Regions from separate parts of the Ruegeria sp. AM9 genome, predicted to be linked through region 2. Evidence: riboswitches for the same ligand, from Rfam matches in the RefSeq annotation. Region 2 holds a riboswitch; the other holds the start of a gene.
The links. Region 2 has a riboswitch for thiamine pyrophosphate ahead of thiB (thiamine ABC transporter substrate binding subunit). Riboswitches for the same ligand answer to the same signal wherever they lie in the genome.
Positions count from the first base shown of each region.

Region 1: another riboswitch for thiamine pyrophosphate. It lies ahead of thiD (bifunctional hydroxymethylpyrimidine kinase/phosphomethylpyrimidine kinase); the one in region 2 lies ahead of thiB (thiamine ABC transporter substrate binding subunit).

Region 1 covers NZ_JBQFWY010000003.1:127,329-150,123, forward strand. The annotation lists gene ACR0DO_RS07830 (ABC transporter ATP-binding protein) at 1-214, shown strand, start outside; gene ACR0DO_RS07835 (class I SAM-dependent RNA methyltransferase) at 263-1,492, shown strand; gene ACR0DO_RS07840 (ion transporter) at 1,513-2,298, shown strand; gene ACR0DO_RS07845 (L,D-transpeptidase family protein) at 2,355-2,873, shown strand; gene ACR0DO_RS07850 (nodulation protein NodH) at 2,857-4,302, opposite strand; gene ACR0DO_RS07855 (DUF5927 domain-containing protein) at 4,309-6,009, opposite strand; gene ACR0DO_RS07860 (glycosyltransferase family 2 protein) at 6,006-6,992, opposite strand; gene ACR0DO_RS07865 (glycosyltransferase family 2 protein) at 7,159-8,196, opposite strand; gene galE (UDP-glucose 4-epimerase GalE) at 8,204-9,187, opposite strand; gene ACR0DO_RS07875 (3-deoxy-manno-octulosonate cytidylyltransferase family protein) at 9,254-10,054, opposite strand; gene cysQ (3'(2'),5'-bisphosphate nucleotidase CysQ) at 10,054-10,851, opposite strand; gene ACR0DO_RS07885 (ABC-2 transporter permease) at 10,974-11,795, shown strand; gene ACR0DO_RS07890 (alpha-ketoglutarate-dependent dioxygenase AlkB family protein) at 11,792-12,394, opposite strand; gene dnaK (molecular chaperone DnaK) at 12,608-14,518, shown strand; gene dnaJ (molecular chaperone DnaJ) at 14,593-15,747, shown strand; TPP riboswitch at 16,024-16,130, shown strand; gene thiD (bifunctional hydroxymethylpyrimidine kinase/phosphomethylpyrimidine kinase) at 16,176-16,979, shown strand; gene ACR0DO_RS07910 (FAD-dependent oxidoreductase) at 16,976-17,953, shown strand; gene thiS (sulfur carrier protein ThiS) at 17,937-18,131, shown strand; gene ACR0DO_RS07920 (thiazole synthase) at 18,134-18,898, shown strand; gene ACR0DO_RS07925 (thiamine phosphate synthase) at 18,895-19,491, shown strand; gene ACR0DO_RS07930 (ThiF family adenylyltransferase) at 19,488-20,453, shown strand; gene ACR0DO_RS07935 (ABC transporter substrate-binding protein) at 20,474-21,409, shown strand; gene tenA (thiaminase II) at 21,406-22,080, shown strand; gene ACR0DO_RS07945 (ABC transporter ATP-binding protein) at 22,077-22,795, shown strand, end outside.
Region 2 covers NZ_JBQFWY010000026.1:103-7,713, forward strand. The annotation lists gene ACR0DO_RS19235 (bifunctional aconitate hydratase 2/2-methylisocitrate dehydratase) at 187-2,973, shown strand; TPP riboswitch at 3,142-3,247, shown strand; gene thiB (thiamine ABC transporter substrate binding subunit) at 3,280-4,260, shown strand; gene ACR0DO_RS19245 (thiamine/thiamine pyrophosphate ABC transporter permease ThiP) at 4,236-5,783, shown strand; gene ACR0DO_RS19250 (thiamine ABC transporter ATP-binding protein) at 5,770-6,462, shown strand; gene speB (agmatinase) at 6,466-7,431, opposite strand.

The DNA.
Region 1 (22,795 bases), on a different contig from region 2:
GGCGGCGTTGCACCGGGTGATGCAGGGCAAGACCGTGCTGGCGATTGCGCACCGCCTGTCCACGCTCAGCGAAATGGACCGGATCATCGTTTTGGATCAAGGGCGGATAGTGGAAACCGGCACCCATGATGCGCTGTTGGAGCAGGGCGGGCTCTATGCCCGGTTCTGGCATCGCCAGTCCGGCGGGTTCATTCAGGCCGAAGCGGCGGAATAACGCTCTCGGGGGTTTTGTTGCGCGCAAAGCCCCGGTATCAGGCGGCCTATGACGCAGCAGTTCACCATAACCCGTCTGGGCCATCAGGGCGACGGTATCGCCGACGGTCCCGTTTACGCACCCCGCACCCTGCCGGGAGAGGTGGTCAGCGGCACGCTGGTTGGCCAGTTGTTGACCGATATCCGGGTCGAAACGCCCTCGGACCAGCGGGTCAAAGCGCCGTGCCGCCATTACAAGGCCTGCGGCGGGTGTCAGTTGCAGCACGCCGCAGATGATTTAGTGGCTGATTGGAAGGTTTCGGTGGTGCGTAACGCGCTGGCCGCGCAGGGGCTCGATGCCCCGATGCGGCCCATTCACACCTCGCCGGACCGGTCCCGTCGTCGTGCGACTATTGCGGTGCGGCGGACAAAAAAGGGCACACTGGCCGGATTTCATGGACGTGCCTCGGATACGATCACCGAAATCCCTGACTGTCATTTGCTGGACCCGGCCCTGATCGCCGCCATCCCCGTGGCCGAGGCGCTGGCGGTTCTGGGCGGCAGCCGCAAGGGTGTGCTGGCGGTGACGCTGACCCTGTCCGAAGGCGGGGTGGATGTGGCGGTCAAAGGCGGCAAGCCGCTGGACGGTCCGCTGGAACTGGCGCTGGCGCAGGCGACCGAGAAACACGGGCTGGCCCGGCTCAGCTGGGATAGTGAGGTGATCGCCATGCGGCAGCCTCCGGTGCAGCAGTTCGGAGCGGCCGGAGTGGTGCCGCCGCCGGGCGCGTTCCTGCAGGCGACGAAAGACGGAGAACAGGCTCTGTTACAGGCAGTTTTGCAAGCCACGCAGGGCGCAAAGCGGGTTGTTGACCTGTTCGCGGGCAGCGGAACGTTCTCGCTACCCCTTGCCGAAACCTCCGAGGTTCACGCGGTGGAAGGTGAGGCCGCGATGACCGGCGCTCTGGATCAGGGCTGGCGCCGTGCACAAGGCCTCAAGCGCGTCACGACCGAGGCCCGCGACCTCTTCCGCCGACCCTTGATGCCCGATGAGTTGAAAAACTTCGATGCCGTGGTCATCGACCCGCCCCGCGCCGGGGCCGAGGCGCAAATTGCAGAACTGGCGCAGGCGCAGCGTCCGGTGATTGCCTATGTTTCGTGCAACCCGGTCACCTTCGCACGGGACGCAAAAACGCTGGTTAACGCGGGCTACACCCTTGAATGGGTACAGGTGGTGGACCAATTTCGATGGTCATCACACACGGAATTGGCCGCACGGTTTGTCTTGGGGTCCGCAGCATGAGCACACAGGAGAAAATCACTATGGGATTCAATCAACGCCTGCTGGGCATCATTGAACATCCCATCTTTGGCCGGTTCATCACCGGGGTCATCATCTTCAACGCCATTTTGCTGGGGATGGAGACATCCCCCACCCTGATGGAGGCCGCCGGCCCTCTGATCGTGACGCTGGACAGCATCTGCTTGACCATCTTCGTGGCCGAGATCGCGATGAAACTGCTGGCAACAGGGCGGCGGTTCTTCCTGAACGGCTGGAACGTCTTTGACTTCATCGTGGTTGGCATCGCCCTGATCCCCAGCGCCGGAGGGCTATCGGTGCTGCGGGCGCTGCGGATTCTGCGGGTGCTGCGCGTCATATCGGTGGCGCCCCGCCTGCGCCGCGTGGTCGAGGGCTTCATCTCGGCCCTGCCGGGCATGGCCAGCGTGTTCCTGCTGATGGCGATCCTGTTCTATATCGGTGCGGTCATCTCGACCAAGCTGTTCTCGGGCTCGTTCCCGGAATGGTTTGGCGATTTGGGCCAATCGGCCTATACGCTGTTCCAGATCATGACGCTGGAAAGCTGGTCGATGGGTATCGTGCGTCCTGTGATGGAGGTGTACCCTTACGCCTGGGTGTTTTTTGTGCCGTTCATCATGGTCACCACTTTTGCGGTGGTAAACCTGCTGGTGGGCCTGATCGTGAACTCGATGCAGGACGCACATCACGCCGAGGATGAGGTGAAAACCGACGCCTATCGTGACGAGGTGCTGGAACGGCTGGAAAGCATCGAACGCCGCCTGACCGAGCAATCACACAGCAAAAAGTGATTTCAGTTTTCCCGATTTCTGGCATAATGCAGAAAAAAAAGAGCAGGCAGTGAAACATGGATCGTCGAGCATTTGGATTGGGCGCGATGGCAACGCTGGGTCTTTCGGCCTGTGCCTCGGCCAGCCCACGATTTCTGACTTATGATGGCCCCGAGGTGACCTCACTGGTCATCAACAAGGGCGCGCGGAAGTTGTATCTTCTGCACAATCAAACCATCCTCAAGGAATACAAGGTTGATCTGGGCTTTGCGCCGAATGGCACCAAGACCAAGCGCGGCGATGGCCGCACGCCCGAGGGTAGCTACCTGATCGACCGCCGCAACCCCAACAGCCGCTATCACCTGTCGCTGGGGATTTCCTATCCGAACTCGAATGACATCGCGCAGGCCAAGGCGGCTGGCGTTGATCCGGGTGGTGATATTTTCATTCACGGTCAGCCGAAAAAGCGGTCGGAACTGAAACGCGCCAAAAAGACGCCGGATTGGACCGCAGGCTGCATCGCCGTCAAGAATGAAGAGATCGAAGAAATCTATGCGATGGTGAACCGGGGCACGCTGATCACGCTGCGCCCGTAAGCGGTTTCCACGGCCCAAACCCGAATTGCATATAGTCGCGCTGGTAGGCCTCCGCCGCCAGCGCTTCGAGCGTGTCGTCATAAATCTCGGCCAGCGTGAACGGGACATCCGGTGCGCTTGGACCGGGGGTCGGCGGCTGGTCATGCCCCATCCGGCGCGCCAAATCCGGCAGCGCAGCGGTGATTTCATCCTCGCGCAGGATCAGGTCGGGAAACGCAAAGGATGCCATCCCCGCAAGCACCTGAGATTGACCGCACCATACCCCATCCACCCGCACCGGCGTCTGTCCGGCCAGGTTTTGCCGCAGAAAGGTAAGAAAGGCCGAAAACGCCTGATGATGCTGATCGCGCGAATAATTGTCCTGGCGCAGCTGGCCGGGGATCGGAATCTTGAACCGATTGCGCAGCATGTTGCGGATTTTCAGATAGGCGCCGGGTTCGGTGCTGAGAATATAGGAACAAAAAGCCGAATGCGCCCGCGCCAGAGGGTGCCGCAGCACGGTGAATTTGCGATGCCCCGGATGGGTCTGCAGCCAGCGCCGCGTCTGTTTACGGTTCTGATTGGTGATCAGCTGGTCGGTACCGACCGCATCCAGATCGGCCAGCCACTGTGTCACCGGTCCCTCGATTCCGCCGCGGATCGGAAGGTACATCAGCGCCGTGTCAGGTGCCGCGACATAGGCGGCAACCGCAGGCCCGCGCCGGGGCTCGAAATTCGGGGTGCGGTGCAGGTTGAAACTGTCGATCCGGGCCAGCGCCTGCTCGGCCTCTGCGGGATTTGTCACCTTTGACAGGGCCGGTTCGGGGTTCTGCGGCTTGATCGTGTCGTCGATTGAGGTCAGCCGGGACGAAACCCCCAGCCAGGCGGCCAGACCGTTCAGAACCTCCAGATTGGTCAGATCATCATAGGCGATGTAAAACGCGGTCTGCCCGGTGGTTTGAAGCGCGTTGAGCAGCAGCAGTTGAAACTCCTGCTGCTGGTCCAGGTATTTTTCGAATTCCTGCGCTTCGAATTCAACCTGCGCCTCGCGGCGGCGCTTGATGTTCTTCAGCTGCCACTGCTTGGTCTCGCGCGCGATTTTCAGCGAAACATAGCTGTCCAGCGAATTGCGCGTCAGGATGATCTTGCCACAGCGAGGGTCGGACAAAGCAGGCTCTAACACTCGGGGATCGTGCCCCTGAAAGAACCGAAACCCGTTGATCTCACCCGGCGCGGACCGGATCGCCTGAACCAGTTTCATCGGATCGTCGTCCCGTTCCTCAAGCGTCACGTCCAGCAGGCTGTCAGATTTGAGGCGGCCGATGAAATGCGGGTTGAACGCCTCACCATGACAAGTGACGCCGTCCAGTGCGTTCAGGTTGAACTCCAGCAGGTTGGACCCGGTACGCATCGCGGCAAGGATGATGAAATAGTCAAAACGGGTAGTCATCACAGGCTATTGCACCAGATAGGGTTTCTTGAACGGCCGGCTGCGCGCGCCAAACACGTCATCGGAGGGAAAATCGCCCATCAGATAGGGATGCATACCCTGGTTCTTGAGGTTTTGCAGGAACTTGCCGAAGCCCGAAAGATCCACCATCACCGGCGCTTCGGTCAGATGGCTGGCGCGCGGGGTGCCGATTTCTTCGATCACCGTCTGCAGGGGCTCCATCGGAGATTCGACAAACTCTGCCAGCGACCAGGTGCGCACCTGTGCCTTGGTCCAGACCGAGTTCAGAACCTCAAGCTGTTTGGTTTCGATCTGCTGCAGGCGGGCGGCCTCGTTGCGGATATCGGCAAAGTTCCTGTTCGATCGAAACAGCGGGATCGCCCAGGCGCCGGTGATGACCGAGATCTGCGCGTTCCTGTCGCGGGCCAGAAACCAGTTGATCTGCTGGGTGTCCGCCGGGCCGAACTGAAAGCACTGCCGCTCGCCTCGCGTGTTCCAGATCAGGTTCGAGACAAAGGCCGTCGGATTGTAATCCCGCAGAACGGCGCAATCGCTAAGGGCCCCGTTGGTGATCGTTTCGCCGTCGGCAAATTCGGCACGCTCGGGGCCGAACAGATGTCCATGCACCCGCGCGCCGATGGTTTCCGCCAGCCACGGCTCGAACCCTTCGAACAGTTCGGCAAAGCCCTGAAACACCGAATAGGGGAATGAGGTCAGCCCGTTTTCGCTGCCGTGGCGGGGAAAGCGGCTTTGCATATACAGCCCGTCGCGCCCGCGGGTCCGACGCTCGACCGCTTTCGAGAATACGCGGTCGATCTTGCCCGGATTGGGCTCGGCCGGTCGCATGGCGCTGTTCTGATCGGTCAGAAAGGATTGATACAGCCGGTCCGCGTGCGGCCAGATTTTCCGCGCCACGAAACAGTCGGACCGCCGCAGCAGCTGCAGATGGTCGTCATAGAAGATATGCGGCCGCCCCTGATAGTCGAATTTGGACAGGGTCAGGGACCGGCTCTCGATATGGGTGGAATACAGCCGCGCCAGCGTCTGGAAATAGCTTTCATCCGGAATCCAGACACGCCGGAAATAGCGGTCATAGGTCTGTCGCCTGGGGTCCTGCAGAATGGCCGAGAGGGTCTGGCGGGTCAGGCACCACCACTGGCTGCCCATATGGGGCACCAGCCCGTCGGGGATTTTGCGGCGCATGCCGGTGGCGCGCTGCAGCTTCACATAGGCATCGAACAATTTGCGGTTCTTGCGCCAGGAAAACGGAAACCGCAGGGTGAACCGTTCATGATCCAGCCCGCCAATGGTCCAGCTGACATCGGCGGTGGTGGCGCTTTCGATGAAATCGACGCGGGGCCGGTCCGCAAGATATCCGGTCAGTTCCTCCACCGGGCGCAACGGCAGGCAGGCGCCCGAAGACAGATAGACATGATGCACGTCCGGAAAGGTGTTCAGCATCAATTCCGCTGCGGATTGCGACGCGGCAACGATGCCCCACCCACCCCATTCGCAGACATGGCGGTCGGAAAACCGGATCAGAGGATCGTCGGCGCAAGAGGTGACGAATTCGGAATAGACCCGAGCGGGTACTTTGCGGTCCACATGGATCACCACCGGGCATCCCGCACCGGTCCAGTGCCGCGCCACCTGTCCGGCCCGGTGCAGCGCCGTGTGGACCAGCATGATGACGCCCAGGCGGCTCATGCCCAGTTTCCTTTAGACATCATGCCCAGAATCTCAAGCTGTCGCCAGTTGATGAATTTCTCGGACCGGTCGCACCAGAATACCGGCTGATCCTCCAATCCCTCGGCATAGGCCCGGTATTCGCCCGAGCGGCGGAAATGTTGGCGGCGCAGCATCTCTTCCCGGGCTTTTTCGCCCAGCGTGCTGATCAGCTTGGCGTGCAGCAATGCGCCGCTGGTCTTTTCGCCGCCCCATTCGTCATAGACCTGGTTCAACCCGCGCGGCAGCAGCGAATGGGTCGAGCTGACATAGACATAGCGCCGGTCCCATTTGACCAGCGGGATCTTGTTCAGCGCCGGCGCCTTCGAGGGGGCGTCGCGGAAAAACACACGGGCGCGCGGGCCGCCCTGAATCCACAGGTTCCCGTAATCCGGGTTCTTCGTGATCATGTAGTTGCCGGAATCGAACCAGCGGGCGATCTGGAAAGGGTCCTGCCCCTCGCGATAAGGTTCCGCGTCCACTGGCCCCTGCGGGTACATGTCGATCAGCATGGTGCCGAAACTGCGCACCGCACAGCCGTCCAGCCAGTCGGTCAGGGCGCGGATCGGGCGGGTGTCGCAGAACGGGTAGATGAAGAACTCATCCGGATCGACGGTCAGAACCCAATGCCCATGCGCGTATTTGCGCAACAGATAGTTCGACCAGTCCAGCCCGAACGAGGCCCGTTTGTAGCTGGCCTGTGCGTGCCAGACCGAGGCGTCGGACTGACTGGCCAGATACTCGCGCGAGCCGTCATCGCTGTCATTGTCGACGAACAGAAAATGGGTGATGCCCAGCTTGCGGTAATAGTCCAAAAAATAGGGCAGGCGGATTTTTTCGTTCCGCAGCACACTCATCAACAACACGTCGCCGCGTCGGATATTGGCGGTCTTGTCGGTTACCGGCGTCAGCTGCCGCCGTTTCAGCAGGCAACGCGCAAGGCGACGCTTGCGCCGCAATCTCATCCGGTATGAATCCAACAGGCTCACGCGGTTGCTCTGCCCTTTTTGTTACGCGAGCATGCCCGGGGGCTGGATGATCCAGAGTGGTGCCGGGCAATTGCCGATTTATGCCACCTTTGCATCTTTCGTGGCAACGCCTTTAAAAGTCGTTAGTCACATATGCGGCTTTTCAGCAAACTTTCCCCATCAGCCCCAACTGCTGCAGCTGTTCCCACCCCTCATAGCGGACCGATCGGGCGGTCCACATGTCGGGGCCGTTGGCGATGGAATCATAATAGGTCGCAAACTGGTCGGGATCGTGGAAATGCTGGCGCCGCGCTTTCTCGGATTTCGACTTGCCCACCACCTCCGGCAGGAATTTGGTGTGCAGCAGCACGCCCGCCGGGATCGCACCGTCCGGCCCGTCATAGGCCGCGTTCAGATTCCGGGGCAGGGCGGAATGGCACGAGTTCACAAAGGCATAGCGCCGCGACCACCGGACCAGAGGGATTTTGTTCAGCGTCGGTGAGTGACGCGGTCGATCGGCAAAGAACATACGTTCGCGCGCGCCGCCCTGTACCCACAGATTGCCCAGCGGGCTTTGCCGCTGTGCCCGATAGGGGCCGGGATCGAACCAGTTCAGAACCTCGGTCGGGTCGGTCTCGGGGTCATAGCTTTGCATGCCCAGCGGGCCTTTGGGATAGAGGTCCAGCATCAGCGCGCCAAAACCGGTGCGGCCTTGCTGGTCCAGCTCGGCGGTCAGGTTCTGCAGGGATTTGCTGTCGTGCTCGGGATAGATCAGCAGCTCATCGGCATCCACCATCAGGGTCCAGTGACCGGACCCATAGCGCATTTGCAGCCAGGTCAGCCAATCCAGCCCGTATCGTGCGGCGCGATAGCTGGCGGGGGTCTGCCACAGCGACACATCCGGTTGATCGCGCAGAAACTCGACCGAGCCGTCGTCGCTGCCATTGTCCACGATCAGAAAATGATCGACACCCAGCGCGCGGTAATGGCGGAAGAACCATGGCAGACGGGTGATTTCGTTGCGCAGCGTGGTGAAGGCCAAAATGGCACCGGGCCTGATCTGCGTGGTCTGATCCTGAAGGCAAGTCAGTTGGTGGCGGCTGCGAAAGGATCGCCACAGCAACCGCCGTCGTTTCAGCCGCAACCGGTACTGCTGCACCCATCCGATGGGGGGAAGCGTATCGGTTGCGGTGTGCATCATCTGAGGCTCACTTCTCGTAATTGCCGCTCTGGTGCCAGCGCCAGGCATCGCCGATCATCGTCTCAAGCGTAGACCTTTTCGGGGTCCAGCCCAACTCGTCCCCGGCGCGGACCGAGCCCGAGACCAGCTTGGTGCAATCTCCGGCGCGGCGGGGGCCGATGGAATAGGGGACCTCGCGGTTGGTGACGGCTTTGGAATGGCCAATCACCTCCATCACCGAAAAGCCCGAGCCGGTGCCCAGATTGAACACCCGGCTGCCCTTGCCCTGTTCCAGCCAGTTCAGGCCCAGCACATGTGCGTCGACCAGATCGCAGACATGCACATAGTCACGGATACAGGTGCCGTCCGGCGTGTCGTAGTCGGTGCCGAACACGGTCAGCCCGGCGCGCTTGCCGTCGATGGCGTCCAGCATCAGCGGCACCAGATGGGTCTCGGGACGGTGGAATTCGCCCACCTCGCCCTCCGGATCGGCCCCGGCGACGTTGAAATAGCGGAAGATCACGTGGTTCAGCCCATGCGCGGCCTGGAAATCGCGCAGGATATCCTCGATGGCTCGTTTCGAGGCACCATAGGCGTTCAGCGGTTCCTGCGGCGTGTCTTCGTCCAGCACCACATTGTCATGCTCGCCATAGGTGGCGCAGGTCGATGAGAACACGAAGTTCAGGCAGCCCGCGGCGACGGCGGCCTCGATCAGGGACAGCGATCCGGCGACGTTGTTGGACCAGTATTTGCCGGGTTCCGACATCGCCTCACCGACCTGGCTGAGGGCGGCGAAATGCATCACGGCGGCGGGTTTGTATTTGGCAAAGACCTCGTCCAACCGGGCGCGGTCCAGCAGGTCGCCCTGCTCGAACGGACCGAATTTCACTGCGTCCTGCCAGCCGGTGACCAGATTGTCGTAGGTCACAGGCGTATAGCCAGATTGCGCCAGCGCCTTGCACGCGTGCGATCCGATATATCCAGCGCCGCCGGTTACAAGAATGTTGGTCATTTATTCTTCCAGACTAAAAATGTGCACGGACCTGCCGTCAGGCTTGCGTCGGTTGGGGCGAAGACCTCACTCCAACCCCATTGCGGCCATCATTTCCTCGAGCTTGGGCACGTCCTGCGGGTTGTTCAACTCCCAGAACTGGCGGCCTTTGGCCTCGACCTCGACGCACAGAACGGTGCGGCCGTTCTCCATGAAGCGCAGCTGTTCCAGCCCTTCCAGCTTTTCCAGCGGGCCAGCGGGCCATGCGGGATATGCGGCCAGCGCATCGGGTCGATAGGCATAGACGCCAACATGGTGGAAAACCGGGGTCGCGTCGTCTCCGCCATAGGTTTCGGCGGTATAGGGGACGACCTCTTTCGAGAAATACAGGGCGCTGTTGTCGGCGGCGAAAACGGCCGTGGTGCCACCGACACGCCCGTTCTTGCGGTCGTTCAGCAGGCTGTTCAGGGCGTCGCCGTCGCAGCGCAGAACCGGCGTGGCCACACCGGCATCGGGGGCCGCGCGCAGACCGGCAACCAGATCTTCGACAAACCAGTGCGGGGTCAGCGGCGCGTCGCCCTGCAGGTTGACCACGATGTCATACCCTGCGCCCAGCACCTCATGGGCTTCGGCGCAGCGTTCGGTGCCATTGCCGCAGGTTTCCGAGGTCATCACCACCTCGGCGCCGAATCCTTCGGCCACCTCGCGGATGCGGTCGTCATCGGTGGCGACAACCACCTTGTCGACGCCCGAAACCGAACAGGCCGCGCGCCAGGACCGTTCAATCAGGGTCATGGCGTTGCCAGTGGCGCCGGTCAGCGGCACCAGCGGTTTGCCCGGGTAGCGGGTCGAGGCGTAGCGGGCGGGAATGGCGATCAGAACAGACATCAGGCCTCCTTCAGCTCAACGCCCGGAGCGTAGGCGATAAAGAACGGGTTTGCATAGCCGTCCTTGCCATAGGTCAGCGGTTCGTGGTTGTCGAACCGGATCACCTTGCCGCCGGCACCGGCCAGAACGGCGTGGCCTGCGGCGGTGTCCCATTCCATCGTGCGGCCGACGCGGGGATACAGATCCGCTTCGCCGGTGGCGACCAGGCAGAACTTCAGCGACGATCCCGCGCTCTTGCTGTCCTGCACCTGGTACTTGTTGATGTAATCTTCGGTCGCCTGATCCCGGTGTGATTTGGACGCCACGATCAACAGCGCGGAATTGTCCGGTTCAGAGACTGAAATCGGCGTCACATCCCCGGCCTGTGCCTTGTCCAGCGCTCCGGTTTCCTCGACCGCCTGACCATCGGCCTGGGTATAGAACATCCGCCCCTTGGCCGGAGCGTACACTACGCCGCGGGTCGGAACGCCATTTTCCACCAGCGCGATGTTCACGGTGAAATCGCCGCGGCGGTTGATGAATTCCTTGGTGCCGTCCAGCGGGTCGACGATCAGGAACGTATCACCCTTTTCCGAATGCGAGTCGGCCTGTTCCTCGGTCACCAGCAGAATGTCGGGAAAGGCATCGCGCAGACCGGCCGAGATCAGGGCATCTGCGGCCTCATCCGCTTCGGTCACGGGGCTGGCGTCGGATTTGACTTTGACGTCGAAATCATCCGAATTGTAAATCTCCATGATCTTGTCGCCCGCTTCCAGGGCCAGACGTCGAATGACGGGAATGAGGGCGTCGTAGGTCACAAAAATGCTCCGTTCCTGTGATTTGTTGATCGAATATCCTGACGGCCTTATGATGTGCCGGTTACGGATCGGCAAGAAATTCGTGGCAGATTGCAGGCGAAAAAACGGGAAAGACGCTTCGGGTGTATTATTTCAAGCGAAACCGGACACTACTGGGCGGCGCGTTCACAACCGCCGAGCTTATTTTCCATGCGGTTGTCCGCAGCGTGCGATCACAGCATCACAACGCCGTGCTGGCGATCCTGATCAATATCCTGCAAGTGCTGGCGCTGGTGGCCGTGTTTTACACGATCATGTCCTTCCTGGGTCCGCGCATTGCCAGAATCCGCGGAGAGTTTGTTCTGTATCTTCTGTCCGGCGTGTTTTTGTTCCTGACGCATATCAGATCGGTCGGCATTGTGGCGGGGGTCAGTACCGGGGGTAATCCGATGATGCTGCACTCGCCGATGAACATGATGGTCATGTTGCTGGCGACCGCCTTCGGTGCGCTTTATACGCAGGTTGTCACGATCATCGTGATCCTGTTTCTCTACAGTGTCACAGTAGCCCCGCTCGAGATTCAGGACCCCGGCGGCGCGTTTGCGATGTTGATACTGGCCTGGTTTACCGGCTGTTCCGTTGGCGTGGTGTTCATGGCCCTGAAACCCTGGTTGCCGACGGTTTCCACGATTCTGAACAACATATATCGGCGTCTGAACATGATTTTTTCGGGAAAGATGTTCGTCGCCAACGCGCTGGGCGGTGCCACGCTGGCCATGTTTGCGTGGAACCCGCTGTTTCACATCATCGACCAGTGCCGGGGCTTCGTGTTCCGCAACTACTATCCGCGCAACACCAGTTGGGAATATGCGCTTTGGGTGGGGGTTGCGCTGTTGCTGATCGGGCTGCTTGGTATCTTCTTCTCGCGCCAGCACGTATCGCAAAGCTGGAGCGCGCGCCGCTAGCCTGCCACCCGCAGGGTCAGGTTGATCCGACCGCCCTTGGGCAGCAGTTTCGAGGACCCGAACCGGATACGGTCGATCCCGTGATAGGTCAGCCGGGCCGGACCGCCCATGATCACCACATCGCCCGAGCTCAGCCAGATCGACTCGGTCTTGCCGCCGCGGGTCTGGTTGCCAATGCGAAACAGCGCGTCATCGCCTAGCGAGATTGACAGCACGGGCCAGGAAAAATCGGCCTCGTCCTTGTCCTGATGCAGCCCCATCCGGGCGCCTTCGCCGTAATAGTTGATCAGACAGCAGTCCGGGTCTCGATCCGGGCTGGCCAGATCCCGCCAGATATCCAGCACAGCATCAGGGATCGCGGGCCAGTCGGCCCCCTTGGGATGCTGCGGCTGGTACCTGTACCCGGCCTTGTCGGTCACCCAGCCCAAAGATCCGGCCGAGGTCATGCGCACCGACATCGCCTTGCCCGACGGTGTCACCGGCCGGAACAAAGGGGCGGATTTCAGAATCGGGCGCAAAAGCTCGATCAGCTGCGCCTGTGCAGAGGCATCCAGCCAGGCTTTTCTGATATCAAATCCGCGCAAAAACAGCCGCGCCATTCAAGATTCCCCAATCCTTGCCAAAACCTTGCCAAAAAAGGCGCCAGATTCCCGAAAACCTGCGTTTTACAACGCTTGCAGGCCTCTCATCCCGCCCTTATATACGCCGGGACGCGCGATGGTGTAGGGCCGTTCGCGCATATCAGATCGGGGCCGGGTGCCATAACGGGTCCGGACCTCGGACATCGCCTTGAAGAGAAAGGGATTGAACATATGGGAAAAGTAATCGGGATTGACCTCGGAACCACCAACTCGTGTGTGGCCATCATGGACGGCTCGCAGCCGAAGGTCATCGAAAACGCCGAAGGGGCGCGGACCACGCCCTCGATCGTCGCCTTCACCGAAGATGAGCGTCTGGTCGGTCAGCCTGCAAAACGTCAGGCGGTCACCAACCCCGACAACACGATCTTTGGCGTCAAGCGTCTGATCGGTCGTCGTGTGGATGATGCAGAAGTCGAAAAAGACAAGAAAATGGTGCCGTACGCCATCGTCGATGGCGGCAACGGCGACGCCTGGGTCGAAGCCCGCGGCGAAAAGTACTCCCCAAGCCAGATCTCGGCCTTCACTCTGGGCAAGATGAAGGAAACCGCCGAGAGCTATCTGGGTGAGGAAGTCACGCAGGCGGTTATCACCGTTCCGGCCTACTTCAACGACGCACAGCGTCAGGCCACCAAAGACGCCGGTAAGATCGCCGGTCTGGAAGTGCTGCGGATCATCAACGAACCGACAGCTGCCGCTCTGGCCTATGGTCTGGACAAGGAAGAGACCCAAACCATCGCGGTTTATGACCTTGGTGGCGGTACCTTCGACGTGACCATTCTGGAAATCGACGACGGCCTGTTCGAGGTCAAATCGACCAACGGCGACACCTTCCTGGGTGGTGAAGACTTTGACATGCGCATCGTCAACTACCTGGCGGACGAGTTCAAAAAGGAACACGGCGTCGACCTGTCTGCCGACAAGATGGCTCTGCAGCGTCTGAAAGAAGCCGCCGAGAAAGCCAAGATCGAACTCAGCTCGACCTCGCAGACCGAAATCAACCAGCCGTTCATCTCGATGGGTTCGAACGGTCAGCCGCTGCACATGGTCATGAAACTGACCCGTGCCAAGCTGGAATCGCTGGTGTCGGACCTGATCAAGAAGTCGATGAAGCCCTGCCAGGCTGCTCTGAAAGACGCCGGTCTGTCGGCGGGTGACATTGACGAGGTTGTTCTGGTCGGTGGTATGACCCGGATGCCGAAAGTCATCGAAGAGGTCACCAAGTTCTTCGGCAAAGAGCCGCACAAGGGTGTGAACCCGGACGAAGTGGTCGCCATGGGCGCCGCCATTCAGGCCGGTGTTCTGCAGGGCGACGTCAAAGACGTGGTTCTGCTGGACGTGACCCCGCTGTCGCTGGGTATCGAAACGCTGGGTGGCGTGTTCACCCGCCTGATCGACCGCAACACCACGATCCCGACGAAAAAGTCTCAGGTTTTCTCGACCGCCGAAGACAACCAGAACGCCGTGACCATCCGCGTGTTCCAGGGTGAGCGTGAAATGGCTGCGGACAACAAGATTCTGGGTCAGTTCAACCTCGAAGACATCCCGCCCGCGCCGCGCGGTATGCCTCAGATCGAGGTGACCTTCGACATCGACGCCAACGGTATTGTCTCGGTTTCGGCCAAGGACAAAGGCACCGGCAAAGAGCAGAAGATCACCATCCAGGCCTCGGGTGGTCTGTCGGATGACGATATCGAAAAGATGGTCAAGGACGCCGAAGAGAACGCGGAAGCCGACAAGGAACGCCGCGAGCTGGTCGACGCCAAGAACCAGGCGGAAAGCCTGATCCACTCGACCGAGAAGTCGATGGAAGAGCACGCCGACAAGGTCGACCCGACCACCATCGAAGCTATCGAGCTGGCGATTGCCGCGCTGAAGGACGAGCTGGAAACCGAAAATGCCGACAAGATCAAGTCGGGCATCCAGAACGTCACCGAAGCCGCGATGAAGCTGGGCGAAGCCATCTACAAGGCGCAAGCCGATGAGGCCGAGGATGAGCCCGCGGCGGCGGATGCCGCTCCGGCTGGTGATGACGACATTGTCGACGCCGAGTTCGAAGACCTGGACGAAGACAAGCGTAACTAACGGGTAACCGGGCCAATGCGGGCCGGTCCGGTTGCCGGGCCGGCCCGATTACGTTGAGGCAGAAGGAAACACTGATGTCAAAACGCGACTACTACGATGTGCTCGGCGTGTCCAAGGGCGCATCGGCGGACGAGATCAAGAAGGGCTTTCGCACGAAAGCCAAGGAATTGCATCCCGACCGCAACAAGGACAACCCGGACGCCGAGGCCCAGTTCAAGGAAGCGAACGAAGCCTATGACGTGCTGCGCGATGCCGACAAAAAGGCCGCTTATGACCGTTTTGGCCATGCTGCCTTTGAAAACGGCATGGGCGGTGGCGGAGGTCGTCCCGGTGGCGGCTTTGGTCAGGGCGATTTTTCCAGCGCGTTCTCGGATGTGTTCGACGATCTGTTTGGCGATTTCATGGGTGGCCAGCGCGGTGGCGCCGGTGGCGGCCGTCGTGCCGCGCGCGGGTCCGACCTGCGCTATAACCTGCGTGTGACGCTGGAAGAGGCGTTCTCGGGCCTGCAGAAAACCATCAGCGTGCCTGCGGCCGTGGCCTGTTCGGCCTGTGACGGTTCGGGTGCCGAAGGCGGCGTGGAGCCGACCACCTGCCCGACCTGTTCAGGCATGGGCAAGGTCCGCGCGCAGCAGGGATTTTTCACCGTCGAACGCAGTTGTCCTACCTGTTCGGGTCTGGGCCAGATCATCAAGAACCCCTGTAAATCCTGCGGTGGCGCAGGCCGCGTGGAAAAAGAACGCGCCCTGTCCGTGAACATCCCTGCCGGTGTCGAAACCGGCACCCGTATCCGTTTAGCAGGCGAGGGTGAGGCCGGGATGCGCGGTGGCCCTCCGGGTGATCTGTATATCTTTGTCGAAGTGTCCGATCACAAACTGTTCGAGCGCGATAGTGTAAACCTCTATTGCCGCGTGCCGGTCAGCATGGCCAAAGCCGCGCTGGGCGGATCGATCGAAGTGCCCACCATCGACGGTGGGCGCGGTCGCGTGCAGATACCGGCCGGCAGCCAATCGGGCCGTCAGATGCGTCTGCGCGGCAAGGGTATGCCTGCCCTGCGCGGTGGCGGTGTTGGTGACATGTTCATCGAACTGGCCGTGGAAACACCGGTCAACCTGACCAGCCGCCAGAAAGAACTTCTGAAAGAGTTCGATGATCTGGGTGAAGATAACCATCCGGAATCAAATAGCTTTTTCTCATCCGTCAAGTCCTTCTGGGACGGGATGAAAGGCTGATACAACAAAACAGGCCGCACCGATTGGGGCGGCCTTTCGCTTAAGGGGGCTCTGCCCCCGCCGCCCTTTGGGCGACTCCCCCGGGATATTTATAGACAGATGAAGCAGGGGATCCGGACTTCATCTGTCTGAAAATATCCCGGAGCGCGAGGCAGAGCCTCGCTAAATTCCTTCAATTCATTGCGCGCGTATAGGTTGGTCTTATTTACCTGCCGGATGTGGTCTTACGATCCGAAGATTGCCGCTTGATTTTCTCCCCCTTGCCTGAGATTGTCCGCCCAACCGTTGGGGTGCCCCGATCAAGGGGCTGAGAGGCGTGAATGCGCTAACCCATCGAACCTGATCCGGGCAATACCGGCGTAGGGAACGGTCGTATACACTACAGACGTTTTCCATGCTGCGTTGCCCATTGATGATGGAGCAACGATATGGCGCATATTGCCCTGACTATTGCGGGCTCGGACAGTGGCGGCGGGGCCGGGATACAGGCGGATCTCAAGGCGATGTCCGCATTGGGCGTATACGGCGCCAGCGTGATCACGGCGGTGACGGCGCAGAATACCCGGGCCGTGACAGCGGTGCATGGGATTCCGCTGGATGTGGTGTCCGCCCAGATCGAGGCGGTTCTGACCGATCTGGACGTCGGTGCGATCAAGATCGGGATGCTGGCGACACCAGAGATCATACAGACGGTTGCGGACTCTATTGCCCGGTTTGATGGCCCGGTTGTGCTGGACCCGGTGATGATTGCCAAATCCGGGGATGCATTGCTGGCGCAGGACGCGGTGCAGACCTTGCGCGATATTCTTGTACCACAAGCTACGTTGCTGACCCCGAACCTGCCCGAGGCCGCCTGTTTGTTGGAGAGTGCCGAGGCCGAAACGTCTGACCAGATGGTTGCGCAAGGGCTGGCCTTGTGCGGGCTGGGTGCAGGTTCGGTGCTGATGAAAGGGGGACATGGCCGCGGGGATGTCTGCCGTGACATGCTGGTCGATGCCGCTGGTCTGGTGGCCGAGTTCACCGCCCCCCGACGCGAGACGCGAAACACGCATGGTACAGGGTGCACCTTGTCGTCGTCGGTTGCGGCGGGGCTGGCTCGGGGGCTTGGCCTGATTGATGCCGCTGCGCAGGCGCATGACTACCTGCAGGGGGCGATCGCCCGGGCGGACGGTTTGATGATCGGGCAGGGGCACGGGCCGGTGCATCACTTCCACCGGGTCTGGCCCGCGTGACGGTCTGGTCGGTCATAGGGTCCGGGGTGGCCGGATTGGCAGTGGCCAGCGAGCTTGTCTCGCGGGGCGCCAAGGTTCAGGTTTTTGATCCCGCAGGCCCTCCGGGTCCGCATGGGTGTTCCTGGTGGGCGGGCGGCATGCTGGCCCCGTGGTGTGAGTATGAAAACGCCGAGGAACCTGTGCTGCGGTTGGGGCAAGCTGCATTGGATTGGTGGGCGGCGCGCACGCCAGTGGAGCGGCAGGGAACGCTGGTTGTGGCCAACCCGCGCGATCTGCCTGATCTGCGCCGGTTTGCCCGCCGGACTGAGGGGTACAGCGAGGTCACTCAACCCGAAATCGCTCAATTAGAGCCTGATTTGCACGGATTCGCCAAGGGTCTTCATTTCACGAATGAAGCCCATCTGGACCCACGCCGGGCCTTGCGGGACCTTCATGGGCAACTGCTGGACCAGGGCGTCGAATTCCACCGCAAACTTGCCCCTTCACGGCTTGAAAATGCAATTGACTGCCGGGGTTTGCACGCCCGCGAGGTGCTGCATGATCTGCGCGGCGTGAAGGGTGAGATGCTGGTGATCCGCTGCCCGGACGTGACCCTGACCCGGCCCGTGCGTCTGCTGCACCCGAGGATGCCGCTTTACATCGTGCCGCGCGGGGACGGCGTCTACATGCTGGGCGCGACGATGATCGAAAGCGAGGACAGCAGCCGCATCACCGCGCGGTCGATGCTGGAACTGCTCAGCGCCGCTTATGCGCTGAACCCTGCTTTTGGTGAGGCCGAAGTGTTGGAGATTGGCGTCGATCTGCGCCCGGCCTTTCCCGACAACCTGCCGCGTATTCGACGGCTGGGGCGCACGATCTATGCCAATGGCCTCTATCGCCACGGCTATCTGCTGGCCCCGGCGCTGGCGCAGGGCGTGGCGGATCTGGCGCTGGACAACAAACATTCGGAGATGGTCGATGAAGATCGTGCTTAATGGCGAACCGCGCGAAGTGCGGGCTGAAACTCTTACGGAGCTGCTGGTCGAATGCGGATTCTCGGGGCGGGTGGCAACGGCCGTGAATGAGGATTTCGTGCCCTTGGGTCTGCGCATGGCCCACACATTGACCGACGGCGACCGGATCGAAGTTGTCGCGCCGATGCAGGGGGGCTGAAGATGAAGAGTTTCTACGGCACCTCTCTGCCCAACCCCCTGATGCTGGGTACGGCGCAATATCCCAGCCCCGCGACTCTGGAACAGGCGTTTCGGGACAGTGGAGCCGGGGTTGCCACGGTATCACTGCGGCGCGAATCCGGGGCGGGGCAGACATTCTGGCAGATGATCCGCGCATTGGGCGTGCTGGTCCTGCCCAATACCGCCGGGTGTCACACGGTCAAAGAGGCCGTGACCACCGCCCATATGGCGCGGGAGGTGTTCGATACCAAATGGATCAAGCTGGAACTGATCGGCCATACCGACAGCCTGCAGCCGGATGTGTTCCAACTGGTCGAGGCCGCCCGCATTCTGACCGAGGACGGGTTTCAGGTCTTTCCCTACACCACCGATGATCTGATCGTCGGCGAGCGCCTGCTTGAAGCTGGGTGCGAGGTACTGATGCCCTGGGGCGCGCCGATTGGATCGGGACGGGGGCTGAGCAACGAATACGCTCTGCGCGCGATGCGGGCTGAGTTCTCGGACGTGCCGCTGGTGATCGACGCCGGGATCGGTTTGCCCAGCCACGCGGCGCAGGCGATGGAGTTGGGATATGACGCGGTCCTACTGAACACAGCTGTGGCCCGGGCCGGAGACCCCGCAGCCATGGCACGCGCAATGATGCTGGCGATCGAGGCGGGGCAACTGGCCCATCAGGCCGACCCGATTGAGGCACGCGATATGGCCGAACCTTCCACCCCGGTGATCGGAAAGGCGTTCCTGTCATGAGGCTCGACCGGTTCTACCCGATCTTCGGTCATTCGGAGTGGCTGCGCCGGATGCTGCCCTTGGGTGTGCAACTCGTGCAGTTGCGGATCAAGGATCAGCCCGACGCGGTGGTGCGCGACCAGATTGCCCTGTCACGCGATCTGTGCCGCGAACATGGCGCGGTGCTGGTGGTGAATGACTATTGGCAAGACGCTATCGATCTGGGCTGTGACTGGATCCATCTGGGGCAGGAGGATCTGGATGAGGCCGATCTCAAAGTCATCCGCAAGGCAGGGCTTAAGCTGGGTGTTTCCACCCATGACGATGATGAGCTGGAGCGGGTTCTGGCGATGGACCCGGATTATGTGGCGTTGGGTCCGGTCTATCCGACGATCCTGAAAAAGATGAAATGGCACCAGCAGGGCTTGCCCCGGGTCACCGAATGGAAGGCGCGTGTGGGCAATATTCCTCTGGTCGGCATAGGTGGCATGAGCGTCGAACGCGCGCCGGGGGTGCTGCAGGCGGGGGCTGATATCGTCTCGGTCGTCACCGACATTACGCTGAACACCGATCCAGAGGCCCGCGTACGCGAATGGATCGAGGTCACGAGATGAGCCGCTATGCCCGCCAAACCCTGCTGTCTGAGGTCGGGCCCGAGGGGCAGGCACGCCTGTCCTCGGCGCGGGTTCTGGTGGTGGGGGCCGGGGGGCTGGCTGCTCCGGCGCTGCCGCTGCTCACGGGGGCCGGGGTCGGGCAGTTGACGATCATGGACCGCGATGAGGTCGCTCTGTCGAACCTGCACCGGCAGACCTTGTTCACCGAGGCGGATTGCGGCCTGCCCAAAGCCAAAATCGCCGCCGATCGGTGTCGCGCTCTGAATGGTGAGATCGAGGTCATCGGTCAAAAACAGGCTCTAACAAGCGAAAACGCCGCCAGCCTGGTGGCGCAGGCGGATGTGATCCTCGATTGCGCCGACAGCTATGCGGCCAGCTATATCCTTTCGGATACCTGTCTGGCGCAGGGCAAACCGCTGATCAGCGCCTCGGTGCTGGGCCTGTCGGGTTACGTCGGCGGGTTCTGTTGCGGGGCTCCGTCCCTGCGCGCCTTGTTTCCTGATGCCCCGGACAGTGCAGCAAGTTGTGCGACCGCAGGGGTACTTGGCCCCGTGGTCGGAACGATCGGAGCGATACAGGCGCAGATGGCGCTGAATCTGATCTTGGGCATCGACCCGTCACCTCTGGGTCAAATGGTGCGCTATGATGGCCGCACCTTGCGCAGCAGCAGTTTCCGCTTTGACGACGCGCCCGAGCCGAGCACCTGTTTTCGTTTTCTCTCTGCCACCCAACTGACGGCGGATGACCAGATTGTCGAACTGCGCAGCGCCGATGAAGCGCCTATTCCTGCGCACCCCAGTGCGGTGCGAATCTCACCTGATAGGCTGCAAGAAATAGACCCTAACAAAGACAAAAGACTGGCGCTCTGCTGCGCCACCGGCCTGCGTGCATGGCGCGCAGCGGAAAAAATTCAACCGGATTGGCCGGGCGAGATTGTCCTCGTCGCGGCCTCAACCTCGTGAGTGAAAAGGAAACGCGAGACATGAAGAAACTGATCACAGCCATTGCCCTGCTGGCCGCCGCGCCCGCCTGGGCTGAGGATAAGATGACCGTTCTGCTGGACTGGTTCATAAACCCCGACCACGGCCCCATCATCGTGGCGCAGGAAAACGGGTATTTCGCTGATGAAGGGCTTGAGGTCGAAATCATCCCGCCCGCTGACCCCTCGGCCCCGCCGCGTCTGGTGGCTGCCGGTCAGGCGGATCTGGCCGTGTCTTATCAGCCTCAACTGCACCTGCAGATCCACGAAGGCCTGCCTCTGAAACGTGTCGGCACGCTGGTTGCCACCCCGCTGAACTGCCTGCTGGTGCTTGAGGATGGCCCGATCGAAACGCTGGCCGACCTCAAGGACAAGAAGGTCGGGTTCTCGGTCGCTGGTGTGGAAGAGGCGGTTCTGTCCGCGATGCTGAACACCCATGATGTGGCGCTGGACGATATCGAGATGATCAACGTGAACTTCTCGCTGTCGCCGTCGCTGATGAGCGGTCAGGTGGATGCGGTGATCGGGGCTTTCCGCAACTTTGAACTGAACCAGATGGATATCGAGGGCGTCGCGGGCCGGTGTTTCTATATCGAGGAAGAAGGCGTGCCGCCTTATGATGAGCTGATCTATGTCGCCAACCCTGAAACGATGGATGCCGACAAGGTCGCCCGTTTTCTGGCCGCGACGGAAAAGGCGACCCAGTTCATCGTCAACAACCCGGAAAAAAGCTGGGAGATTTTCGCCGCTACCTCGCCGGAATTGCAGGATGAGTTGAACGCCCGCGCCTGGGTCGACACGCTGCCCCGCTTTGCCCTGCGTCCGGCGGGTTTTGATGCGGGTCGCTATGCCCGGTTCGAGGCGTTCCTGAAAGACAGCGGCATGATCGACAGCATCAACCCAGTCAGCGACATCACAATCGACGTGACCGTGCAATGAGCGCATACGGCAAAGCGTTCACGCTGATGCGGGATGCGGCGCAGGGGCCGTGGCGGGAGTACACCCGCCACGCCTTTGTCGAAGGGATGAAGGACGGCACCCTGCCGCGTGCGGCGTTTCTGCACTATCTGCGGCAGGATTATGTGTTCCTGATCCACTTTTCGCGCGCTTGGGCGTTGGCGGTGGTCAAGTCCGAAACCCATTCCGAGATGCTGACTGCGGTTGCGACCGTCAACGCATTGGTGGCTGAAGAAATGCAGCTGCATATCGGGATTTGCGAGGCCGAAGGCATCTCGGGCGAAGAGCTGTTCGCGACCAGGGAACGGGCCGAGAATCTGGCCTATACCCGCTTTGTGCTCGAGGCCGGGTATAGCGGCGATCTGCTGGATCTGTTGGCCGCGCTGGCGCCTTGCGTGATGGGGTATGGTGAGATTGGCGCTCGGCTGGCGTCCGAGGCCACGTCTGACACCTATCGCGACTGGATCAGCACCTATGCCAGCCCTGACTACCAGGCGGCGTGTCTGGCGGTCGGAGAAATGCTTGATGTAGCTCTAACACGGCGTATTGGTGCAGGTTTTGAGACATCACCGCGTTGGCAGCGCCTGTGCCAAACCTTCCGCACCGCGACCGAACTTGAGGTCAATTTCTGGCAGATGGGCCTGACCCCATGACCCCGGCACCCGGCCTGACAATCAGCGGATCGGCCAGCATTGATGGCACACCGCTGTTTGCGCCGCTGTCCCTAACGCTTGGCGCGGGGCAATGGACCTGCCTGCTGGGTGGCTCAGGTGTTGGGAAAACCACCGTTCTGCGCCTGATCGCGGGGCTGGATGCGGGGGCTGAGTTCACTGGCCAAATCACCGCCGGCGATGGTCAACCGGTGACCCAGCGTGTCGCTTACATGGCGCAGGACGATCTGCTGTTGCCCTGGGCGACCGTTGCGCAGAATGTTTTGCTGGGCGCGCGATTGCGGGGTGAAAAATCGGATCTTGCCCGCCGCGACCGCCTGATCGAACGGATGCGCCTGCGAGACCATCTGACCAAGAAACCCGGCGAATTGTCCGGCGGTCAGCGGCAGCGCGTCGCCTTGGCCCGGACGCTGATGGAAGATCGCCCTATCGTGTTGCTGGACGAACCGTTTTCGGCCCTCGACGCCCGCACCCGCGCCGACATGCAGGATCTGGCGGCTGAGGCTTTGCAGGGCCGCACCGTTCTGCTGGTCACCCATGACCCGGCCGAGGCCGCCCGGCTGGGTCAGTCCATCGTGGTGATGACGCAACACGGCCTGACCCCCTGTCAGCCTCCTGCTGCGCCTGCCCCGCGTAAGGTGGATGACCTTGGGTCACTGGAGACCCAAGGCGCGCTGCTGCGGTTGCTGCGAGAGGA
Region 2 (7,611 bases):
CTCTCTGGACGGCTGGGAGTACTGGTTCTGATAAACCGCAGCCGCGGGATGGGTTCATGGGGCGCAGATGGTCCCTTGATATTCTCCGCAGAATGGTATACCGCCGCATACAAATGATTGCCGGGTTGGTCAGAACACCGCGAATCCGGCACATAGCGTCACCAATTGCAAACAGCCGGATCAGCCATGAGCCTTTATACAGACTACCTCAGCGAAATCGAAACCCGCAAGGAACAGGGGCTGCACCCCAAGCCCATCGATGATGGTGCACTTGTCAAAGAGATTGTCGGCCAGATCAAGGATACCGGCAACGCACACCGGGCGGAGTCGCTGAACTTTTTCATCTATAACACGCTGCCGGGCACAACCAGCGCCGCAGGTGAAAAGGCCAAGTTCCTGAAAGAGATCATTCTGGGCGAGGCCGCTGTCGAGGAAATCTCGGTTCCCTTCGCGTTCGAACTGCTGTCGCACATGAAAGGCGGCCCTTCGGTCGAGGTTCTGCTGGACCTGGCCCTGGGCGATGACGCTGCGATTGCGGGTCAGGCTGCCGACGTGCTGAAGTCGCAGGTTTTCCTGTATGACGCCGACACCGACCGGTTGAAGGCCGCGTTCGAGGCCGGCAATGCGGTGGCGAAGGACATTCTGGAAAGCTATGCCAAGGCCGAGTTCTTCACCAAGCTTCCTGATCTGGACGAAGAAGTAAAAGTCGTGACCTACATCGCCGGTGAAGGTGATATTTCGACAGACCTGATGTCGCCGGGCGCCGAGGCGCATTCGCGTTCTGACCGAGAGTTGCATGGCCAGTGTTTCAGCACTCCGGAAGCCCAGGCCGAGATTCGCGCATTGCGTGAAGCGCATCCTGATGCCCGCGTGATGATGATCTCGGAAAAAGGCACCATGGGCGTGGGGTCGTCGCGCATGTCAGGGATCAACAACGTGGCGCTGTGGACCGGCAAGCAGGCCAGCCCTTACGTGCCTTTCGTCAACATCGCGCCGGTCGTGGCAGGCACCAATGGTATCTCTCCGATCTTCCAGACCACCGTTGGCGTGACCGGTGGTATCGGCATCGACCTGAAGAACTGGGTCAAGAAGGTTGACGAAGACGGCAACGCGATCCTGAACAATGACGGCAACCCGATCCTGGAAGAGGCCTATTCGGTGGCAACCGGCACGGTTCTGAAGATCAACACCAAAGACCACAAGCTGCTGAGCGAAGATGGCGAAGAGCTGGCCGATGTGTCCGCGTCGTTCACGCCGCAGAAAGTGGAGTTCATGAAGGCGGGCGGGTCTTACGCCGTTGTCTTCGGCAAGAAGCTGCAGACATTTGCGGCCGAAACGCTGGGCGTCGAAGCTCCCTTGGTCTTTGCCCCGTCGAAGGAAATCAGCCACGAAGGCCAGGGCCTGACTGCGGTCGAGAAGATCTTTAACAAGAACGCGGTCGGCACCACGCCGGGCAAGACCTTGCACGCCGGTTCGGATGTGCGCGTCAAGGTAAATATCGTTGGCTCGCAGGATACCACCGGCCTGATGACCATGCAGGAACTTGAGGCGATGGCGGCAACGGTCGTGGCGCCCAGCGTTGATGGCGCCTATCAGTCGGGCTGCCACACCGCATCGGTCTGGGATACCAAGGCACAGGCCAACACGCCGCGCCTGATGAAGTTCATGAACGATTTCGGCCTTGTCACCGGTCGTGATCCGAAAGGCGTCTATCACGCGATGACCGACGTGATCCACAAGGTGCTGAACGATATCACCGTGGATGACTGGTCGGTCATCATCGGCGGCGACAGCCACACCCGCATGTCGAAAGGCGTGGCCTTCGGGGCTGACTCGGGCACCGTGGCACTGGCGCTGGCCACCGGCGAAGCCTCGATGCCGATCCCGGAATCGGTCAAGGTGACCTTCAAGGGCAACATGGCCGAGCACATGGACTTCCGCGATGTGGTGCACGCCACCCAGGCGCAGATGCTGGAACAGCATGGCGACAACGTGTTCCAGGGCCGCGTGATCGAGGTGCATATCGGCACGCTGCTGGCGGATCAGGCCTTTACCTTTACCGACTGGACCGCCGAGATGAAGGCCAAAGCCTCGGTCTGTATTTCGAACGACGACACGCTGATCGGTTCGCTGGAACTGGCCAAATCGCGCATCCAGATCATGATCGACAAGGGTATGGAGCATGAAAACGGCATGCTGCAAAAGCTGATCAACATCGCGGACGCCCGCATTGCCGAGATCAAGTCGGGTGAAAATCCGGCTCTGCGCCCCGATGACAACGCCAAATACTTCGCCGAAGTTGTCGTCGATCTGGATCAGATCGTCGAGCCGATGATCGCCGACCCGGACGTCAACAACGCCGATGTTTCCAAGCGCTACACCCACGACACGATCCGCCCGATCTCTTACTACAATGCAGAAAAGCAGGTGGATCTGGGCTTTGTCGGCTCGTGCATGGTGCACAAGGGCGACATCAAGATCGTCGCGCAGATGCTGAAGAACCTGGAAAAGGAAACCGGCAAGGTCGAATTCAAGGCGCCGCTGGTTGTAGCAGCCCCGACCTACAACATCATCGACGAGTTGAAGGCCGAGGGCGACTGGGAAGTGCTCGAGAAATACTCGGGCTTCGAGTTCGATGACCTGTTCCCGAAAACGCAGGCGCGCACCGAGTATGAGAACATTCTCTATCTCGAGCGTCCCGGCTGTAACCTCTGCATGGGCAACCAGGAGAAAGCCGCCAAGGGTGACACGGTTCTGGCCACCTCGACCCGCCTGTTCCAGGGCCGCGTCGTGGCAGATGCACCGGACAAGAAAGGCGAAAGCCTGCTGGCCTCGACCCCGGTTGTCGTGCTGTCGGCCATCCTGGGCCGAACGCCGAAGATCGAAGAGTACAAGGCGGCGGTCGAAGGCATCGACCTGACCAAGTTCGCCCCGCCCGTGGTGCCGGAAAACACCAAATCAGCGCATTTCTAAGACCAGTCAGGCCGGTTCATCACGAACCGGCCTGAACGTTTTCCGACAGCGGATTTCCTGATCCCGCCCGCTTGACCACGGTGATGTAAAAACACGAACCGGGCGGGTGAAATAGGTGAAACCCAACCAACAGGCGGGTTGTCTTTTGGTCGGTTCCCGCCTAGTCAGAGCCTCACCTCGGGGTGCGTGGCGCGACCACGCTGAGATGCCATTGGCGAACCCGTTGAACCTGAACCGGCTAGAACCGGCGGAGGGAAAGGTGACGGTTTCATCCATCCTTGCCCTCTCGCCGCAATGGAGGATGACATGAAACATCTGATGATTGCTGCGGGACTCCTGAGCGCAACCACGGCCATTGCGGCCGATAAACCTCAGCTGACCGTGTATACCTATGACAGTTTTGTCTCGGACTGGGGCCCCGGCCCACAGGTGAAAGAGGCGTTTGAGGCCGTCTGTGACTGCGAGCTGAACCTTGTCGGCGTCGAGGACGGCGCGGCGCTGTTGTCGCGCATCCGGCTTGAGGGTGAGAACTCGGACGCTGACGTTGTGCTGGGGCTGGATACCAACCTGATCAATGCGGCCAAGGAAACCGGCCTGTTTGCGCCCAGCTCGGTCAGCGCTGAATACACGCTGCCGATCGAGTGGACGGATGAGGTGTTCGCGCCCTATGACTGGGGCTATTTCGCCTTTGTCCATAACGCCGATGCTGCGGCGCCCGCGAATTTCCGTGAACTGGCCGAGGGTGACACCAAGATCATCATTCAGGACCCACGCTCCTCGACCCCCGGTCTGGGGCTGCTTTTGTGGGTGCAGGCGGCATATGGCGATGAGGCGGCAGATGTCTGGACCGGTCTGGCCGACAATATAGTGACCGTGACCAAGGGCTGGTCCGAGGCGTATGGCCTGTTTCTGGAAGGTGAGGCCGACATGGTTCTCAGCTACACTACATCGCCTGCCTATCACCTGATCGCCGAGGAAGACGCCAGCAAAGCGGCGGCTGCTTTTGACGAAGGTCACTATATGCAGGTCGAGGTCGCGGCAAAGCTGACCGGGACCGATCAGCCGGAGCTGGCGGATCAGTTCCTGAACTTCATGGTTTCGGACGCGTTCCAGCAGATCATTCCGACCACCAACTGGATGTATCCGGCGGTGACTCCGGCAGCAGGGCTGCCCGACGGATTCGACACGCTGATTCAGCCGGAAAAATCCCTGCTGTATTCTCCGGATGAGGCCGCCGCTGTGCGGGATCAGGCGCTTGCGGAATGGCTGAGCGCGCTCAGCCAGTAAGCCCCTGGCCGGGCGTTGGCGCGGCGGCTTTGGTGGCCGCGCTGATTCTGGGGACCCTTGCCGCTGTTGCCCTGCGAGCCGAGGCAGCGGGCGGCTTCGGCCCGGCGGATTGGGCTGCGCTGCGGTTCACACTTGTTCAGGCGGTATTGTCGGCCCTGTTCAGCGCGGCGCTGGCAGTGCCGGTGGCGCGGGCGCTGGCCCGGCGCCGGTTTCCGGGGCGGCGGGTGCTGATCGCGCTGTTGGGCGCGCCGTTTATTCTGCCGGTCATCGTGGCGATCCTCGGTCTGTTGCAGGTCTTTGGCCGCGCGGGTTGGATTTCGGATATTTTGGGAGTTTTCGGCCTGCCGCCGATGCGGATTTACGGGTTGCACGGCGTTGTGCTGGCGCATGTGTTCTTCAACCTGCCTTTGGCTACTCGGCTGATCTTGCAGGCGTGGCAGGAAATCCCCGCTGAACGCTTTCGTCTGGCCGCGCAGTTGGGCTGTGACGGCATGGCGATGTTCCGCCTGATCGAGCTGCCGATGCTGAGGCGCATCCTGCCCGGCGTGCTGGCGGTGATCTTTGCCATCTGTCTGACCAGTTTTGCCGTCGCCCTGACCTTGGGTGGGGGACCGCGGGCAACAATGATCGAACTCGCGATTTATCAGGCCTTTACCTATGATTTCGACCTTGGCCGGGCGGCATTGCTGTCGGCGTTGCAACTGGCCCTGACCGCAGCGGCTGCGCTGGCGGCCCTGAAGTTTTCGCGCGGCGACGGGTTCGGAGCAGGTCTGGACCGGGCCATCCGCCGCTGGGATGGCGGTGCGCCAATACTTGATGCGTTTTGGATTCTGGCCGCAGCGGCGTTTCTGCTGCTGCCTTTGGCGGCGGTGGTGATTTCGGGGCTCTCTGGGCTGTTCGAGATGCCTGCGCTGGTGTTCCGCGCCGCGCTGACCTCGGTATTGGTGGCGGCGGCCAGCACGGCGGTTCTATTGATGCTGGCCTTGCCCATGGCCACGGCCGTTGCGACCGGGCGGTACGGTATTGTTGAACTCAGCGGTATTCTGGGACTGGCGGCGTCGCCCTTGGTGATCGGCACCGGCCTGTTCATCCTGATCCGCCCGGTGGCCAATCCCACCGCACTGGCGTTGCCGGTCACGGCGCTGGTAAATGCGGTTATGGCGCTGCCGTTCGCCCTGCGTATTCTGGTGCCCGCCGCGCGGGACGTGGTCACCCGGCATGGGCGGCTGGCACTGTCACTGGATATGGACAAGAAGACGTTCCTCACCCGAATTCTGCTGCCCCGAATGCGCCCGCAAATCGGTTTTGCCGCAGGCCTTGCCGCCGCGTTGTCGATGGGCGATCTCGGTGTCATTGCGTTGTTCGCCGATCCGCAGATCGCGACCTTGCCGCTGCAGATTTACCGGTTGATGGGGGCTTACCAGATGCAGGCGGCGGCGGGGGCGGCGTTGTTGCTTTTGGTGCTGTCGATGGGGGCATTCTGGCTTTTGGATCGCGGAGGGCGATTACATGCTGAAACTTGACGGTTGCGTCATTGAAAACGGCGGTTTCGCCCTGGAGGCCGATTTTACAGTCGAGGCCGGGACCAGCGTTGCCATTGTCGGCCCCTCCGGCGCGGGCAAGTCGACGTTGCTTGAGGCAATCGCCGGGTTTCGCGGCCTCAAACAGGGGCAAATCCTGTGGCAGGGGCAGCGGATTTCCAACCTTGCCCCGGGAAGACGCCCGCTGGCGATGCTGTTTCAGGATGGCAACCTGTTCCCGCATCTGACGGTGGAACAGAACGTCGCCCTGGGCCTGCGCCCGAACGGGCGCCTGTCGGCAGAGGAGCAATCGCAGGTCAAATCCGCGCTGGCCCGAGTGGCGCTGCCCAGTCTTGAGGGGCGCAAACCGGCCGAGCTGTCCGGTGGCCAGCAAAGCCGGGTCGCGCTGGCCCGGGTTCTGGTGCAACGGCGCGACATGCTGCTGCTGGACGAACCCTTTGCGGCGCTGGGACCGGCGCTGAAAGCGGAGATGCTGGATCTTGTTGCAGGGTTGCTGGCCGAGACCGGAACAACCCTGCTGATGGTCAGCCATGACCCGCAGGATGCCCGCCGCATTGCCGAGCAGACCGTGCTGGTGGCCGACGGGCGCGCGCATCCACCCGCGGCGACCGCGCAGCTGTTCGACAACCCGCCGCCCAGCCTGCGGGCCTATCTGGGCTAGCCACTATTTTCGATTGTGGAAGATGAATCCGAGGAAGTTCAGCAGGACCTGAGCCGCCAAAATCTGTGTGCTTTCCGTCTGATCATAGGCCGGGGCGACCTCGACCAGGTCGATACCGACCACATCGCCGCGCTTGCTCAGCCCCTGAAGGATTTCCAGCACGTCATAATACAGGAACCCGCCATGGCTGGGCGTTCCGGTGCCCGGCGCGATCGAGGGGCAGAACGCGTCGATATCAATGGTGACATAATAGCGCGCGCCCTCGGGGATGCGCTCCAGAACACCGTCCGTACCCAGTTTGCGCACCTGCCGGACCGATAGGATGTCCGAGCCACGGGCGCGGGCGTCTTCATAGCCTTCTCTGGCGGTCGAGGACACGTTGCGGATGCCCAGCTGTGTCATCCCCGAGACGTAGTCCTTTTCGATCGCCCGCCGCATCGGGTTGCCGTGGCCTTCGGTGACGCCGTGGCGTTCATCGACAAAATCCAGATGCGCGTCGATCTGAACCACATGAATGGGGCCGTTCTTGTCGCAATCCTCGGCAAAGGCGCGGATACAGGGAATGTTGACCGAGTGATCGCCGCCGATGGTCACCGGCAGCGCACCGGCATCCAGTATTTTCTTCACGCCATATTCGATATTGGCGTGGCTTTCCTCGGTCTTGGTGTGGATGATATCGGCGTCGCCCAGATCGACAATTCGCACGTCGGCGCCCAGATAGGTGGCGTCGTCCTCGTGGTCATAGGCGCCAGCATGGCCAAAGCTGAACAGGGTCGAGGCCTCGCGCACCGCGCGCGGCCCGAACCGGGCGCCCGAGCGGAACTGACATCCAAAATCGAACGGTGCGCCAAGGATGGCGACATCGGCATCAATATTGTCCCAGTCCCCGACATAGGGCTTTTTGCCAAAGGTCGCGATGCCGACAAAGGGCAGGTTCAGACGACCCGATTCATAGCCATGACCCGACATGATTTCTCCGTTCTTTTTGCGTTACCGTTACAGGAACTGCGTGAATTCAGGTGATGCCGCCAGCTGTCCGGAGGCAGTTCGCAGGATGATAAGAAAAGTGCGGTGCACCGCAAGCCACCACCGACCAACAATGATGAAAAGCGGCGGTGATGAACGCCACATCTAAGGCTTGGCGTTTGC